DNA from 4 places in the Sphingomonas sp. TF3 genome. Region 1 is predicted to be linked to each of the others. Evidence: predicted binding sites of a transcription regulator. Region 1 holds the regulator's gene; each other region holds the start of a gene.
What was found. The regulator LexA, encoded in region 1, represses DNA repair genes until DNA is damaged. The targets are predictions, from matches to a motif close to GTTCCNCNCTTGTTCT.
Positions count from the first base shown of each region.

Region 2: the regulator LexA is predicted to act here: its motif matches at 689-704, upstream of EJC47_RS15440 (ribonucleoside-diphosphate reductase subunit alpha).
Region 3: the regulator LexA is predicted to act here: its motif matches at 893-908, upstream of EJC47_RS18980 (ImuA family protein).
Region 4: the regulator LexA is predicted to act here: its motif matches at 829-844, upstream of radA (DNA repair protein RadA).

Region 1 covers NZ_RWKS01000002.1:94,028-96,229, reverse strand. Annotated here, with positions in the region: gene EJC47_RS02075 (molybdopterin molybdotransferase MoeA) at 1-555, shown strand, start outside; gene lexA (transcriptional repressor LexA) at 627-1,298, shown strand; gene EJC47_RS02065 (hypothetical protein) at 1,471-2,202, shown strand, end outside.
Region 2 covers NZ_RWKS01000018.1:28,789-30,990, reverse strand. Annotated here, with positions in the region: gene EJC47_RS15445 (sensor histidine kinase) at 1-415, shown strand, start outside; gene EJC47_RS15440 (ribonucleoside-diphosphate reductase subunit alpha) at 818-2,202, shown strand, end outside.
Region 3 covers NZ_RWKS01000033.1:15,057-17,258, reverse strand. Annotated here, with positions in the region: gene EJC47_RS18990 (hypothetical protein) at 1-128, opposite strand, end outside; gene EJC47_RS18985 (hypothetical protein) at 260-742, opposite strand; gene EJC47_RS18980 (ImuA family protein) at 941-1,672, shown strand; gene EJC47_RS18975 (DUF6504 family protein) at 1,689-2,202, shown strand, end outside.
Region 4 covers NZ_RWKS01000025.1:16,638-18,839, forward strand. Annotated here, with positions in the region: gene EJC47_RS17650 (glutathione binding-like protein) at 1-143, shown strand, start outside; gene EJC47_RS17655 (hypothetical protein) at 144-692, opposite strand; gene radA (DNA repair protein RadA) at 866-2,202, shown strand, end outside.

The DNA.
Region 1 (2,202 bases):
GATTTGCCTGTCGACGTCCTTCGGCTCGGCATCCTGCCCGACCGGCTCGATGCCATCGCCGCCGCCTTTGCGGCGGTGGAAGCCGACATTCTCGTCACCACCGGCGGTGCCTCGGTCGGCGACCATGACCTGATCCGTCCCGCACTGGAGGCGGCAGGCGGGAGGATCGATTTCTGGCGGATCGCGCTGCGGCCCGGCAAGCCCATGCTGGCAGGGCGTTTGCGCGGGACTACGGTGCTGGGCCTGCCCGGCAACCCGGTGTCGGCCTTCGTCACCGCGACGGTGTTCCTGCGCCCGCTGATCGCGCATCTGAGCGGCGCGCGCGATGCGATGCCGGTTTTGCGCACGGCGATCCTCGGTTCGGCGTTGCCCGCCAACGGCGTGCGGCAGGATTATCTGCGAGCGGAGACGCGCGACGGGCGGGTGTATGTCGCGCAGCGCCAGGACTCGTCGTTGTTGCGGACGCTCGCCGAGGCCGATTGCCTGATTGCCCGTGCACCGCATACGCCAGCCGCCGAGCCCGGCGACTCGGTGGAAATCCTCGCGCTCCCGTAAAGCGCGCGCTTGACGCGTGATTTTTCGTTCCGTATAGGTTCGTTGTCTGTTCCGACGAAAGGGCCCGAGCGATGCTAACGCGCAAGCAGCATGAGCTGATCTGCTTCATCAACGACCGGCTTGATGAGACCGGGGTGTCGCCGTCGTTCGAGGAAATGAAGGAAGCGCTCGACCTCAAATCCAAATCGGGCGTCCACCGCCTGATCAGCGCGCTCGAGGAACGTCAGTTCATCCGCCGCCTGCCCAATCGAGCGCGCGCGCTCGAAGTGCTGAAAATGCCCGAGCGTGGCACCAACACACCGACCAAAACCACTGCTGCGCCCGCCGCCAATCTCCGCGCGATGCCGGAGCCCGCCAATGACGTGATCGAGATCCCGCTGCACGGCCGCATCGCCGCCGGTGTGCCGATCGAAGCGTTCGAAGGCGCCTCGATGCTTGCCGTCCCCGCCGCCCTGCTCGGCAATGGCGAGCATTATGCGCTGGAAGTCGCCGGGGATTCGATGGTCGAGGCCGGGATCCTCGACGGCGATTATGCACTGATCAAGCGCCAGGAGGTTGCGCGCGACGGCGAAATCGTCGTGGCGCTGATCGAGGAAAGCGAAGCCACCCTCAAATTCTTCCGCCGCGAAGGCGCGATGATCCGGCTCGACCCCGCCAACCGGGCGTATGACCCGCAGCGTTATGCACCGGCGCAAGTGCGCGTGCAGGGCAAGCTGGCGGGGATTTTGCGGCGGTACGATTGAGGCGAAGTAGACGGCCGCCGAGCGCGGCCGAAACACAGTGCTATGTAGAAAAGTTTGACGTCGATTCTGGCGATGGCCAGCAATCTTAAACCGTACGAACGCTTTTTCTTCGTGCCGGCATTGTCTAACCGCTGACCATAGTTCAGGTGTCTGTCTTCGCGGGAGACAGCCGATGCTATTGCCTTTGATCGCTTTAATCTCGGCAGTCCCCGGTCAGGATGCGGGCGGGCCTCCATCTGCCATTCCGGGCTCAACCGCGCCTTCCCCAACCGCGCCTTCCCCAACCGCGCCTTCCAACGAGCAGCGCATCGCGCACGCTTCCAATATCGGGAGGCTAATTTACGGCTTCGATCGTGCGGCCTGGGTCAGCACCGATGCGCTGTTGGCCGCAGTCCCGAAAGATCAACTGACTGGCGTGGGTGGATATGTCGTCGAAGTGTCCGACGAGCAAACCTTGCACGTGACCTACTACCGCGGGACCAATACAACCGCCCAAGCCTTTTTCGTCGCCGATGTTCGTGGCGGAAAGGTGGTGCGTCAGGAACAATTGCCCCAACCGATCGCGCTCACTCCGTCGCAAGCCTTCCTCGCGCACGCACGCGAAGTAGCGCTCGAACGCGCGAAGGCACAAAAGTACGAACCGTGCACGCCGGCACCGTTCAATACGGTCGTGCTACCGTCACCCAATGGCGGGCCAGTCGCGGTCTACTTGCTGACGGCCCAGCAGGATGCCGCCACCTACGTGATGGGAGGCAACTATCGCGTCGTCGTTGCGCCCGACGGACACGTGCTGTCTTCCCGTCCGTTTAATGTCAGTTGTCTCGCGATGAAGCGCCCCAAACTGCCACCGGGTGCAACAGCAGAAGGCTTCATGACCACGCATTTGCTGGACCCCGTTCCGACT
Region 2 (2,202 bases), on a different contig from region 1:
CGCGCTCGCCCGCATTCATGCCGATCGCCCGGTCACTGCAGCCGTCGCGATCGACCCGACGTTGAACGTCGCGGTCGATCGGCAGGATCTGGACGAACTGCTCGGCAATCTGCTCGACAATGGCTGGCGCTGGGCGGCCAGCCGCATCGCGGTGACCGCCGCTCGCACCGCCGATGGCCGATTCGTGCGGCTGAGCGTGGAGGACGATGGCGCGGGCATCCCGCCCGACGCGCGCGTCGCTGCGCTGGCGGCGGGCCAGCGTCTCGACGAACGCGGCGACGGCCACGGCTTCGGGCTGTCGATCGCGAACGAGTTGGCGACCCTCTATGGGGGGACGCTGACGCTCGAGTCGGCGGCACTTGGTGGCCTCGCAGCGATCGTTACGCTGCCGACATCGCCTTCTTCCGACGCCTAAAAAAAATGTCATGTTCCCGCTTCGGTCTCTTGCCTTTCAGCAAGGGCAGCTTTGACCGCGCGTCGCGTGGTAGGACCGATATGGTCCTGCTGCGAACCGACTCAAAATAGCGACGAACGGAGTCTCTAATTCGTCATTTACCGTATTGCGTGCTCGCGCGATCCGGCACAATCTGTAGGGGTTGAGTTCGGGGGCGAACCCAAGCGCTGGTAGAACACAAGCCGCAACCCCATATTGCGGAGACGGCCCGACCCATGGTGTCTCCATGGGACAGGTCTACTTTTGTTCTCGCAGGTCGCCCGCGACATGGTAGTATTGGGGTTCGCCCGCCGATTCGAACGGATCGGAAACGCGGCTGACCCTGATCGCAGAGTTTTGAACGAGTTGGCAGGGACGCGGCAGATGGATTTTCGGAATACCGGGGAAGCGAGTACGGACATGGCTACAGACGCAATCGAGGCGCTGGCAAGCGCTCCAGTCGAAGACACCAGCGGTGCCCAGCGCAAGCTCTCCGCGCGCGGTGACTCCAAGGAAGTGAAGGCGCAGCTCTATCCGGTCGAGGTCGATCATTCGCGCGATGCGCTGCTGACCGATTTCGGCAAGGAAACGCTGCGCGACCGCTATCTGCTCCCCGGCGAGAATTTCCAGGATCTGTTCGTGCGCGTTGCCTCGGCCTATGCCGATGATGCGGGCCATGCCCAGCGCCTGTACGGTTATATCTCGCGGCTGTGGTTCATGCCGGCCACGCCGGTGCTGTCCAATGGCGGCACCGGGCGCGGCTTGCCGATCTCGTGCTTCCTCAATTCGGTGCCCGACAGCCTTGGCGGCATCGTCGACACCTGGAACGAGAATGTCTGGCTGGCGTCGCGCGGCGGCGGCATCGGCACCTATTGGGGCAATGTGCGCGGCATTGGCGAGCCGGTCGGCCTCAACGGCAAGACCAGCGGCATCATTCCGTTCGTGCGGGTGATGGATTCGCTGACGCTCGCCATCTCGCAGGGCTCGCTGCGGCGCGGTTCGGCGGCCTGCTATCTCGACGTGTCGCACCCCGAGATCGAGGAATTCCTCGAAATCCGCAAACCCTCGGGCGATTTCAACCGCAAGGCGCTCAACCTGCACCACGGCGTGCTGATCACCGACGCCTTTATGGAAGCGGTGCGCACGGGCGGCGAATGGAACCTCACCAGCCCCAAGGACGGCTCGGTCCGCGCCACCGTCGATGCGCGCAGCCTGTTCCAGAAGCTGGTCGAAACCCGCCTTGCCACCGGTGAGCCGTACATCGTCTTCGCCGACCATGTGAACAAGGGCATGCCCAAGCATCACCGCGACCTCGGGCTCAAGGTGTCGACCTCGAACCTGTGCAGCGAGATCACGCTGCCGACGGGCAAGGACCATCTCGGCCACGAACGCACTGCGGTGTGCTGCCTGTCGTCGCTCAACCTGGAAACCTGGGACCAGTGGAAGGACGAGAAGGGCTTTATCGAGGACGTGATGCGCTTCCTCGACAATGTCCTGCAGGATTTCATCGACCGTGCCGAGCCGGGCATGGAGCGCGCGGCCTATTCGGCGATGCGCGAGCGGTCGGTCGGCCTCGGCGTGATGGGCTTCCACTCCTTCCTGCAGGCGCGCGGGCTGCCGTTCGAGGGCGCGATGGCCAAGTCGTGGAACCTGCGCATGTTCAAGCACATCAAGGCGCAGGTCGACGAAGCCTCGATGCATTTGGCGACCGAGCGCGGGCCCTGCCCCGACGCCGCCGACATGGGCGTGATGGAGCGCTTTTCCTGCAA
Region 3 (2,202 bases), on a different contig from region 1:
ATGAACGCATAGCGCGGTCGTGGCGAGAAATCCGCGATCCGTTCGATCAGCGCCGGCAAATTCAGGGGCTTGGCAGGCGCTCCCTGACCGACTTCAACGGCATCGAAAAGGTCGGCTTGGTGGAACATAAGATGAATCTTAGCATCGCTTGCGGCAATGTGAATCCCGTTCGTGCGTCTTTCGTCAGTTTTTTCTGCTGTGACACTTCTTGCCCGCTTGGCCGCTCGCGCGGCCACCGCAGGTCAGCCGCAGTTGGTATCTAGGCCTGCTCGACGGCCCGGAGGCGCTCGGTAACGTCGCTGACGCCTGGTGCATCCCACACATCATCGCGAAGGTAGAATTTATGGCTCTTCGTATAATCGACGAAGCTCGTTCGCTCGAACACCACGCTTGCAGGGATCAGCGCCGCGCGAATGACGCAGAAGTCGTCGTTGAAGAGAACGCCGGCCAATATATCGAAACCGTCCGTCGACCGGATCGCCGACATCTGACGCGACTTGTTGCGCCTGTGCAGCCGCCGGCCCTTGATCTGATAGCGGACGCCGTCCGAGTCCGCCGCGTCGAAGCCCTTCTTCGAATTGGCCTCCTGCTCCCAACCGAAAGCTGCGCAAAAGAGATATTCGGCCAGGTCTCCGGTCGGATTGTTGGCAGACCGCAAGACGTTGCGCGATCGTAGTTCCTCGTTGATTGCGGCATGGAGCGCGAGCATCTCCGCGATAGACTTGCCATTGAGATCGTTCATCGGAGCAATCTGCCGGATTCCAACGTCGGCCGCTATCCAAGAGACCTCCACCAATTTTTTCGCGTCGGAGATGTGTCCCTTTTTGCCGGTCGTTGCGGCGACGGCGCGAGAGGCGATCTCCATCGCGCTTGACTCTGGCGCGCCCTCATCAGAACAAAGAGGGAACGAATCAACCGCCTTCCGAGTCTCTGTGATGCTATGCGCGAGTCAGCCGTCCTTGATGATCTACGTGCGCGCATCGCGCAGATCGAGTGCGCTGATGGGCGACACGACGCCATTCCGTTCGGGATTGAGAGCATTGATTGTCGCCTGCCAGGCGGTGGCATAGCCACAGGCGCGCTGCATGAGATCGCCGGCAGTACCGATCTGGCCGACGAGGCTAGCGCAACGGTGTTCCTTGCGGGCATTCTAGCGCGTGTCGAGGGTCCGGTCTTCTGGTGTCTGCGCTGGCGTGACCTCTTTGCCCCTGCCCTTCACCTGGCTGGACTGCATCCGGACCGGGTGATCCATGTCGAGGCCGGCAGCGACACCAACGTGCTCCTCGCGATGGAGGAATGTTTGCGCCAACCAGGCCTTGCCGGGGTGGTTGGCGAAGTCGCGAAATATTCGACGACTGCCTCCAAACGCCTGCAGCTCGCGGCAGAGGGTTCGGGCGTAGCCGCCTTCGTCTTCCGACGCGCCTCGAGGGTTGAGCAGGCCGTAGAGGGAACGGCTGCGGTGACGCGCTGGCGCGTGACAGCTCACCCCAGTGAGGACCTTGGTATTCCGAGCCTCGGGCGACCACGCTGGCGGGTTGAGCTGGAACGCGTGCGCGGCGGAAATCCGCACAGCTGGATTGTGGAGGGCTGCGATGCGACGGGTCGTATCGCTCTTCCTGCCGCACTGGTCGACCGACCGGCTGCGCAGGAAGAACGCCAGTTCGCGGCCTGACGCGGCACCTGCACCGATGGTCACGGCGATCCCGGACCATGGGAGACGGGTGGTGGCGTCCGTTGACGGGCAAGCACGGACACTCGGGATCGTACCAGGTATGACTATCACCAAGGCACGCAGTTTCGCGCCAGAGCTTCTGGTCATCGACGCGGAGCCGGAAGCCGACCTTCAAGGGTTGCGGCGTCTCGCGCTTTGGGCCGGGCAGCGGTACAGCCCCGTCGTTGCGCCCGATGTGCCAGATGGCATCTGGCTGGACATTACGGGTTGCGCCCCCCTTTTCGGGTCCGAGCAGGCGCTTCTGAAGGATCTGCACGGGCGGGTCGCTGGTTTTGGTCTCTCGTTGCAGCTGGCGGTCGCGGACACGGCGGGATGTGCGCATGCGGTGGCCCGCCAGGTTCCCGCTGGCCGCCCCGTGACAATTGCTCCCGGCGACCACCGCAAAGCGATGGCGCTGCTACCGATCGCTGCGCTGCGCCTGGATGCGCGAGACGTGGAAGGCCTCCGAAAGCTCGGGTTCGAGCGGATTG
Region 4 (2,202 bases), on a different contig from region 1:
GCTGGGTGAACGGCCTGGTCGACTTTTACGGCGCGGGCGAGCTGGTCGGCTTTGACCAGTTCACGCACGTAAAGGCATGGCTCGAACGCGGCCTCGCACGGCCAGCGGTGCAGCGCGGTCTGGCGATCCCGGCGCGGGGGTAGTCAGGCCGGCGGCGCGTCCGAAAAGCCTTCATACCACACAGCAATGGAGTTGCTGTGGGCAAGCCACGGCGCGGGCGCGGTCTCCTGGACCGCGTCGCCGTGCTGGTGCCATCCGCCGAGCGAGCAGTGAATGATCGCCTTCACCCGTGCGATGCCATGCTGGGCCATGTCCAGCGCGGTCACGATGCCGATATGGCCATCATGCGTCCGGCCATCGGTGCCGGTGTAATCTGGGTAGACCAGGAAGCTGCCGACAACCGGCTCCGGCAACGCGCGAAAATAGCCGGTTGAGGATAGGCCGTCGGCGTGGATCGCGGTGGTCTCGAACCAGCCGCCGTTGATCTTCTTGTAGAGCGGGTGGTTGACGATGCGCGATTGTGGCGGAACCGATGGGAAGCGGATGCTCCAATAGACAAAGCCGCTGCAATCGAGCTTGCCATTGGAAGGGATGGTCGCGGCGGCGAAGGATGGCATGGTGCCGGGGCTCTTATATTCGGTCTTCTTGCCAAGCCCGCTGCGCGCGCGCGTAATCGCCGTTGCCGAATCCATTGTGCTTCCCCTGTTCCCGGCGCGGGGTCGTGCTCGACGGTCAGCCCCGCGACTCGCCCGCTAACAAGGCGGCGTCCCGATTTCGTGAAAAACGCGTGCGCCGGGCGGGTGGACGACACGACCCACAACGAAATTTGTTCCCCTCTCGTTCCGGTGTTGCTACATCGCTGCTTATGGCAAAACTCCAAAAGCGCTATGTCTGTCAGGCCTGCGGATCGGTGTCGCACCGCTGGCAGGGGCAATGCGCCGATTGCGGGGAATGGAACACGCTGGTCGAGGAAGCTCCCGCTACCGTCACGCCGTTCCAGGCGAAGCATAATCTGCAGGGCGGCGGGCGCGCGTTTCAGCTCGTCAGCCTCGATGCCGAGATCACGCTACCCGATCGGCTCGCCACCGGCATTGCCGAGCTTGATCGCGCGCTCGGCGGCGGGTTCGTCGAAGGATCGGCGACGCTGATCGGCGGCGATCCCGGCATCGGCAAATCCACCTTGCTCCTGCAAGCGGCCGCGAAGATGGCGCTGGCCGGGCTGCCAGTCGCCTATGTCTCGGGCGAGGAAGCGGCCGATCAGGTGCGTTTGCGCGCGCGGCGGCTCGGGCTCGGCCATGCGCCGGTGATGCTGGCGGCGGCGTCCTCGACGCGTGACATTCTCACCACGCTCGGCCAGGCGACGCCACCTGCCTTGCTGGTGATCGATTCGATCCAGACGATGCATAGCGATTTGATCGAGGGCGCGCCGGGCACCGTCAGCCAGGTGCGCGCCTCGGCGCAGGAATTGATCCGCTTCGCCAAGGAACGCGGCACGGCGGTGGTGCTGGTCGGCCATGTCACCAAGGATGGCAGCATCGCCGGCCCGCGCGTGCTCGAACATATGGTCGATACCGTGCTGAGCTTTGAAGGCGAACGCAGCCACCAATATCGCATCCTGCGCGCGATCAAGAACCGCTTTGGCGGCACCGATGAAATCGGCGTGTTCGCGATGGTGGCGGAAGGGCTGGCCGAAGTGTCCAACCCCAGCGCCTTGTTCCTCACGCAACGCGAGGAAGGCATGACCGGCACCACGGTGTTCCCGGCGCTGGAAGGCACACGACCCGTGCTGGTCGAAATCCAGGCGCTGGTCGTGCGCCTGGCGAGCGGGGCCACGCCCCGGCGCGCGGTGGTCGGCTGGGACAGCGGGCGCCTCGCCATGGTGCTGGCGGTGCTGGAGGCACGCTGCGGGCTCAGTTTCTCCTCAAGCGAAGTCTATCTCAACATTGCGGGCGGCTACCGCGTGCAGGACCCGGCCGCCGATCTGGCGGTGGCGGCGGCGTTGATCTCGGCGCTGTCGGAACGCCCGGTGCCCGCCGATGCGGTGGTGTTCGGCGAACTGGCCCTGTCCGGCGAAATCCGCCCGGTCGCGCATGGCCCGCTGCGCTTGAAGGAGGCGGGCAAATTGGGCTTCGAGCGCGCGCTGCTGCCGGCGGCGGTTACCGACGACAAAAGCGGCCTGAAGCTGAGCGGCTTCGGCACGCT